DNA from 2 places in the Glutamicibacter sp. X7 genome. Region 1 is predicted to be linked to the other one. Evidence: predicted binding sites of a transcription regulator. Region 1 holds the regulator's gene; the other holds the start of a gene.

Evidence for each region. The regulator HrcA, encoded in region 1, represses chaperone genes, less so after heat shock. The targets are predictions, from matches to a motif close to TTNGCACTCGNNNNNNNCGAGTGCNAA.
Region 2: the regulator HrcA is predicted to act here: its motif matches at 2,120-2,146, upstream of groES (co-chaperone GroES).

Annotation. Positions count from the first base shown of each region.
Region 1 covers NZ_CM142678.1:1,856,145-1,859,559, forward strand. Annotated here, with positions in the region: gene dnaJ (molecular chaperone DnaJ) at 1-784, opposite strand, end outside; gene hrcA (heat-inducible transcriptional repressor HrcA) at 842-1,849, opposite strand; gene ACYU0X_RS08980 (DUF3097 domain-containing protein) at 1,963-2,814, shown strand; gene ACYU0X_RS08985 (DUF4870 domain-containing protein) at 2,928-3,323, shown strand; gene hemW (radical SAM family heme chaperone HemW) at 3,344-3,415, opposite strand, start outside.
Region 2 covers NZ_CM142678.1:2,474,386-2,477,800, forward strand. Annotated here, with positions in the region: gene groL (chaperonin GroEL) at 1-1,567, opposite strand, end outside; gene groES (co-chaperone GroES) at 1,670-1,966, opposite strand; gene ACYU0X_RS11780 (amino acid permease) at 2,211-3,415, opposite strand, start outside.

The DNA of each region.
Region 1 (3,415 bases):
GGTCGTTGTGGTCGCGTTCGAAGATCTTGTGGCGACGCACGTCAATTTCCACGAACAGGTTGCCGTTCGGGCCACCGCCCGGGCCTGCCTCGCCCTGACCACGGAGCTGGATGCGGGTACCCGAGGCCACACCGGCCGGAATGTTCAGTTGCTTGGACACATGCTCGCGCACGCGGCCCTCGCCGTTGCACTCCACGCAGGGATCCGGGATGGTGGTGCCGTAGCCGCGGCAGGCGGCACAGGTTTCGACGGTCATCATCTGACCCAAGAAGGAGCGCACCGGGCGCTGCACTTGACCGGCGCCGTGGCAGATCGAGCAGGTCACCGGGCTGGTGCCTTCGCGGCAGCAGGAGCCGTTGCAGACCTTACAGGTGACAGCCGATTCCATCTCCAGCGGGTACACGGTGCCCTTGACCGCGTCCTCCAGGTCGATGGTGACGGTGATCAGCGCGTCACGCCCTGGCTGGGTACGCGACATCGGGCCCTGCTGGCCGCCGGCACCTCCGAAGAACTGCTCGAAGATATCCCCGAAGCCACCGAAACCGCCACCGCCGAAGCCTTGCTGGCCGTTGCCGTTCTCGTCGCCGGTCGCGTCGTAGTTGGCGCGCTTCTGCTCATCGGAGAGCACCTCATAGGCGCGGGTTACCAGCTTGAACTGCTCAGCGGCATCCTGAGACGGGTTCACGTCCGGGTGCAGCTTGCGCGCAAGTTTGCGGTACGCGCTCTTGATTTCCTGTCCGGTCGCGTCCTTGGCCACGCCAAGGGTTTCATAGTGCGTGCTCACGGTGAAGCCGCATCCTTTCTGCAGGGGTCATACGTTGAGTGTAGGGGCCAACAAGGGTTAGCCGGTCAAAATACGCGAAAGATAGCGCGCCACAGCGCGTACTGCGGCCATCGACGAGGGATAGTTCATGCGCGTCGGGCCCAGCACGCCGAGTTTATTGCGGGCATCGTTACTGTAGGTGGTGGCGATGACCGCGGTATCCAGTAGCTGGCCGTAGTGGTTCTCGGTGCCGATGGCTACGGCCACACCACGTGAATCCGCTTCGAGCTCGGAAAATAGCTTCAGCAATACAACCTGTTCCTCTAGTGCTTCGAGAACCGGAGTAATGCTCAAAGGAAAGTCTCTGCCCGAACGGGCCAAATTCGCGGTTCCGGCCATCACAATACGCTGTTTGCCAGCGGCGAGGGCCATTGCCGAAATACCGTCGACCAATTCGTTGAGAAAAGCCGCGTCTAGTTCCGCCGGGACGGGCACGGACTCAGCCTGTGCCAAGTCGGCAATTTGCCGCCCCGCAAAGTGGGTTAGCAGCCAGATTTTGGAACGTTGGAGCTCTTCTTCACCAATCATCCGATCCACCGTCAGCATGCGCTGATCCACGGTGCCGTCGGAGGTGATAAGTACCATCAGCACCTGGGATCCACCCAGCCACACCAGTTCCAGATTTTTCAAATGTGCCAGGTCGTAATGCGGCACCTGAATCATCGCGACCTGATTGGTCAACTGTGAGAGCAAGCGCACGGTGCTGCGCAAGAGATCGTCGAGATCGTGCGAACCGTCGAGAATCTTGTTGATGGCGTCGCGTTCGGGTCGTGAGAGCGGCTTGAGCTCCTCGATCTGATCCACGAAACGCCGATAGCCCTTTTCGGTAGGGATACGCCCCGAAGAGGTGTGCGGGGCCGCGATCAGCCCCTCCTCTTCCAGGGCCGCCATGTCATTGCGGATTGTCGCCGCCGAGACGCCGAGATTATGACGATCTAGCAGCGCCTTAGAGCCGACGGGCTCACGGGACTGCACGTAGTCCTCGACGATTGCGCGCAGCACATCCAACCTACGCAACTCACTCATGGGACCACCTCGCCTCGAATTAGCACTCGAACCTTTCAAGTGCCAAGTCTAGTACGTTCAACGCTTGCTAGCATGGGATTTCCCGCGTATTCGATCACAGCGAAAGGCAGTTCGTGACCAATTATCCCTGGGGCGCCCAAGACCTGCGCGCGCCACAGCCGCGAAAACTCCGCCAAGTGCCCGTCGCCAAGGGCCTACTGCTTGAAGACGTGGACAGCGGATGGGTCGGTGAAGTCATACGCACGGAAAAGTCCGGCGGCATGCGCGTCATCGTGCTTGAAGATCGACATGGCCGCACTCGCTCCTTTCCCGCAGGCTTCGGATTTCTGCTCGAGGGCGAACCGGTTGAACTAATCGAGCCGCGCACAGCGGCCGGCTCGGGCAAGAAAATCTCTGCCTCCGGTTCCGTGGCGGTCACCGGGCATAAGGCCCGTGTTGCCCGCGCCAGTCGCATCTGGGTCGAGGGTAAGCACGATGCGGAACTGGTCGAAAAGGTGTGGGGCCATGACCTGCGCGTGGAAGGCATTGTTGTCGAGCCCCTGCACGGCGTCGACGACCTGGCTGGAGCGATCGCCGAGTTCGCCCCATCGCCACAGCGACGTCTGGGCATTCTGGTTGATCACCTGATCGAGGGCACGAAAGAACAACGCATCGTCCAAGAGGCACTCAAGGTGCCCGGTGCGGCCGGAAACGTGAAAATTCTCGGCCACCCCTACGTGGATGTCTGGCAGGCGATCAAACCCGCCACGCTGGGAATTTCGGCGTGGCCGGTCATCCCCAAAGGCACGGATTGGAAAACCGGCGTGTTGCGCAGCTTCGGCTGGCCGCATGCGACGGCCGAAGACATCGGCATCGGTTGGTCGAAAATCTTGAATACCGTCACCCATTACGGACAACTCGAACCGCAGTTGCTCGGTCGTGTCGAAGAGCTGATCGATTTCCTCACCAGCGAAGATTACAACTAGCTAACAATCGCCCAGTAAATGGAGAATAGGGTGCAATATCCCCGATTTCTCCGGCGACACTGCGTAGAATTAGGCGTAGAAACCAACAGCAACGCGAGGAAGTGCCAGTGTCAATGCGCCAGACGGATCCGTCGAAGGGTTCGAATTTCGAGGGATCCAAAACATCGGCTCAGCCGTTGACTCCCTCCGAAGACCGCCAATGGGCAATGCTCGCCCACTTCGGCTTGATTCTCGGTTGCATTCCGGCCGCGGTGATCTTCGCGGTCTATCGCGACCGGGGACCGTTCACCGCGCAGGAAGCCAAAGAAGCCTTCAACTTTGCGTTGCCATTGACCGTGCTGGCGATCGCGTTGAACGTACTAACTCTGATTCCCGGGCTGGGCTGGCTGTTTGCCGTACTGGCCGTGGTGTTGTGGATCTTCATGACGCTCATGGGCGCACGTGCCGGTATCGAGGTTAATAAGGGACGCCCCTACCGCTACTCGATGAACCTTCGGTTGCTCAAGTAGCGCCAGGGGGCACCGATTGCTCAGAATCCGAGCAGTTGACGTACTACGAGGTCGGCCAAGAGCCGGCCTCGTTGCGTTAAGACCAACGTTCC
Region 2 (3,415 bases), 620 kb from region 1:
TTTCGGCCACGAGGGTTTCGGTGGTCAGCACGAGCGCCGCGATGGAGGCGGCGTTGCGCAGAGCCGAACGGGTGACCTTGACCGGGTCGATGACGCCTGCGTGCAGCAGGTTCTCGTACTGGCCGCTGCGGGCGTTGAAGCCCTCGTTGGCGGGCAGTTCGGCCACCTTGGAGGCCACCACGGCGCCGTCGAATCCGGCGTTGGTGGCGATCCAGAACAGCGGCTGCACCAGGGCGCGGCGCACAATGGCCACACCTGCGGCGACGTCGCCTTCCAGACCGGCCACCGAGGCGTCGGAGTCCAGTGCCTTCAGCGCGTCGACCAGGGCGGTACCGCCACCGGCGACGATGCCCTCTTCGAGGGCGGCGCGGGTGGAAGCCACGGCGTCCTCGATGCGGTGCTTACGCTCCTTGAGCTCCACCTCGGTGGAAGCGCCAACCTTGATCACGCCGATGCCGCCGGCCAGCTTGGCCAGGCGCTCGGAGAGCTTCTCGCGGTCCCACTCCGAGTCGGTGCGGTTCAGCTCTGCCTTCAGCTGGGCGACGCGGTCATTGACATCTTCTTCGGTACCGGCACCATCGACGATGGTGGTCGAGTCCTTGGTGATGGTCACGCGGCGGGCCGAGCCGAGCACCTCGGTGCCGACCTGGTCCAGCTGCAGGCCGAGCTCCGAGGAGACGACCTGGGCGCCGGTGAGGATCGCGATGTCCTGCATCATGGCCTTGCGGCGGTCGCCGAAGCCCGGAGCCTTCACGGCTGCCACGTTCAGCAGGCCGCGCAGCTTGTTGACCACCAGGGTGGACAGGGCTTCGCCCTCGACGTCCTCGGCAATGATCAGCAACGGCTTCTTGGTTTCGAGCACCTTTTCCAGCAGCGGCAGGAATTCTGCCACGGTACCGATCTTGCCCGGGTTGATCAGGATCAGTGCGTCCTCGAGGACGACTTCCTGACGCTCGACGTCGGTGACGAACTGCGGGGAGAGGTAGCCCTTGTCGAACTGCATACCCTCGGTGACCACGAGCTCGGTGGCGGTGGTGGAGGATTCCTCGATGGTGATCACACCGTCGGTGCCCACGGTCTTGAAGGCCTCGGCGAGCAGGTCACCGATTTCCTCGGACTGGGCGGAGATGGCGGCCACGTTGGCCACCTTGTCCTCCACGGCCACGGCGTTGGCGGCCAGCGCCTGGGAGACGACCTCGGTGGCCAGTTCGATGCCCTTGCGGATCTCGCCCGGGGCCGCGCCGGCGGCCACGTTCTTCAGACCCTCGCGGACCAGCGCCTGGGCGAGCACGGTGGCGGTGGTGGTACCGTCGCCGGCGACGTCGTTGGTCTTGGTGGCGACCTCCTTGGCCAGCTGCGCGCCAAGGTTCTCGTAGGGATCTTCAAGATCGATATCGCGGGCGATGGTCACGCCGTCGTTGGTGATGGTCGGGGCGCCCCAGGTCTTGGCGAGCACCACGTTACGGCCGCGTGGGCCGAGGGTGACCTTCACGGTGTTTGCGAGCTTGTCGATGCCCGCTTCGAGGGCGCGGCGCGCTTCCTCGTTGAATGCTAGCTGCTTAGCCATGCATTGACTCCTGAATGCTAGAGGTCCTAAACGACGCCAAGCCCCGCACCGCTTCGTAGGGTGCGGATCGCGGGGCTTGGTCGGTTTATGTGGGGTGCGTCGTTACTTAACGACGACGGCCAGCACGTCGCGAGCCGAGAGCACCAGGTACTCCTCGGCGCCGACCTTGACCTCAGTGCCACCGTACTTGGAGTAGAGCACAACGTCGCCCTCGGCAACGTCCAGCGGAACGCGGTTGCCGTTGTCGTCGATGCGACCCGGGCCCACGGCTACAACGGTGCCCTCCTGCGGCTTCTCCTTGGCGGAGTCCGGGATCACGAGACCCGATGCAGTGGTGGTGACGGCTTCGACCTGCTTGATGACAATGCGGTCTTCGAGCGGCTTGATGGAGACGGACACGGTCTCTCCTTTTCGTGTATGAACCAATGGTTGTAGGGAAAGCGCCCTATGGCATTGGACCAACCGTCGTCGCGGTGCCAGTTGGCGGTATCCAGTCAGGCGGTGTGCGCGCATTTGCATGCGCGGCACCTATGGATGACTTTAGGCCGAGCATTAGCACTCGGTCAAGGTGAGTGCTAATGCTCGGCCCGTGTCGTGTCCGGCGAGCGCCGCGGCTACCGAAAGCCGCGGCCAAGTGGAGGCGCTAGCGACGTGCGGAATCCGCCGGTTCGTCGATATCCGCCGGGGAGCTCAGGTCCATCGCGGAGAGCGTAACCATCTTGGACTTGGTCACCAGACGGTGCCCGATCCACAGGGCCAGGAAGACCGGCAGGCCGATGTAGGCGGAGAGTACCTCCAGGCCGCGGCCGGCCAGTACGGCCTCGTAGTTCTGACCGGCGATGACGATCAGCAGCATCGCGAAGGCCACCAGTGGGCCAAGCGGGAAGAACGAGGCCTTGTAGGGTAGATCGCGCACATCGCCACCCTGGGCGATGTAGCCACGGCGGAAGCGATAGTGCGAGATCGCGATGCCAACCCAGACGATGAAGCCACAGAGACCCGAGACATTCAGCAGCCAGGCGTAGGCGGCACCCTGGCCGACCAGCGCAGTGAGGAAGCCGAAGAGTCCCACGGCGGCGGTAGCCATCAGCGCGGTCATCGGCACGCCGCGGCGGTTGAGCTTGCCGAAGGCCTTCGGGGCCTTACCGTCCAGCGCCATCGAGTAGAGCATACGGGTGGAGGCGTAGAGCCCGGAGTTACCGGCCGAGAGGATCGCGGTGAGGATCACGGCGTTCATCAGGGCGGCGGCGAAGGCGATGCCGGCGTTCTCGAAGACCAGGGTGAAGGGCGAGGAGGCCACGTCGGCCTCGCCACTGGAGAGCAGGCTCGGGTCGGTGAGCGGTACCAAGCAGCCGATGACGAAGATGGCGCCGATGTAGAAGATCATGATGCGCCAGAACACCTTGCGGATGGCCTTGGGTACTTCTCGGCGCGGGTTCTTCGCCTCGCCGGCGGCCACGCCGACCAGTTCGGTGCCCTGGAAGGAGAAGCCGGCGATCATGAAGACGGAGATGATCGAGAGCCAGCCACCGTGGAAGACGTCCTTGGCGTCGCGCCAGTTGCCCAGCGGGTCGCTTTGTCCGCCGATGATGCCGAAGATCATCAGCGTTCCGGCCACGAGGAAGACCACCACGGTGACGACCTTGATCATGGCCAGCCAAAATTCACCTTCGCCGAAGGCCTTGGCCGAGAGGGCGTTCAATCCGGTCAGCAAGGCGAGGAAAACGCCGGCCCAGACCCATCCTGGAACCTGCGGCAGCCAGAAGTCCATCACAATGCCTGCGGCCACCAGTTCGGCGGCCACGGTGATCGCCCAGTTTAACCAGTAGTTCCAGCCGATCGCGAACC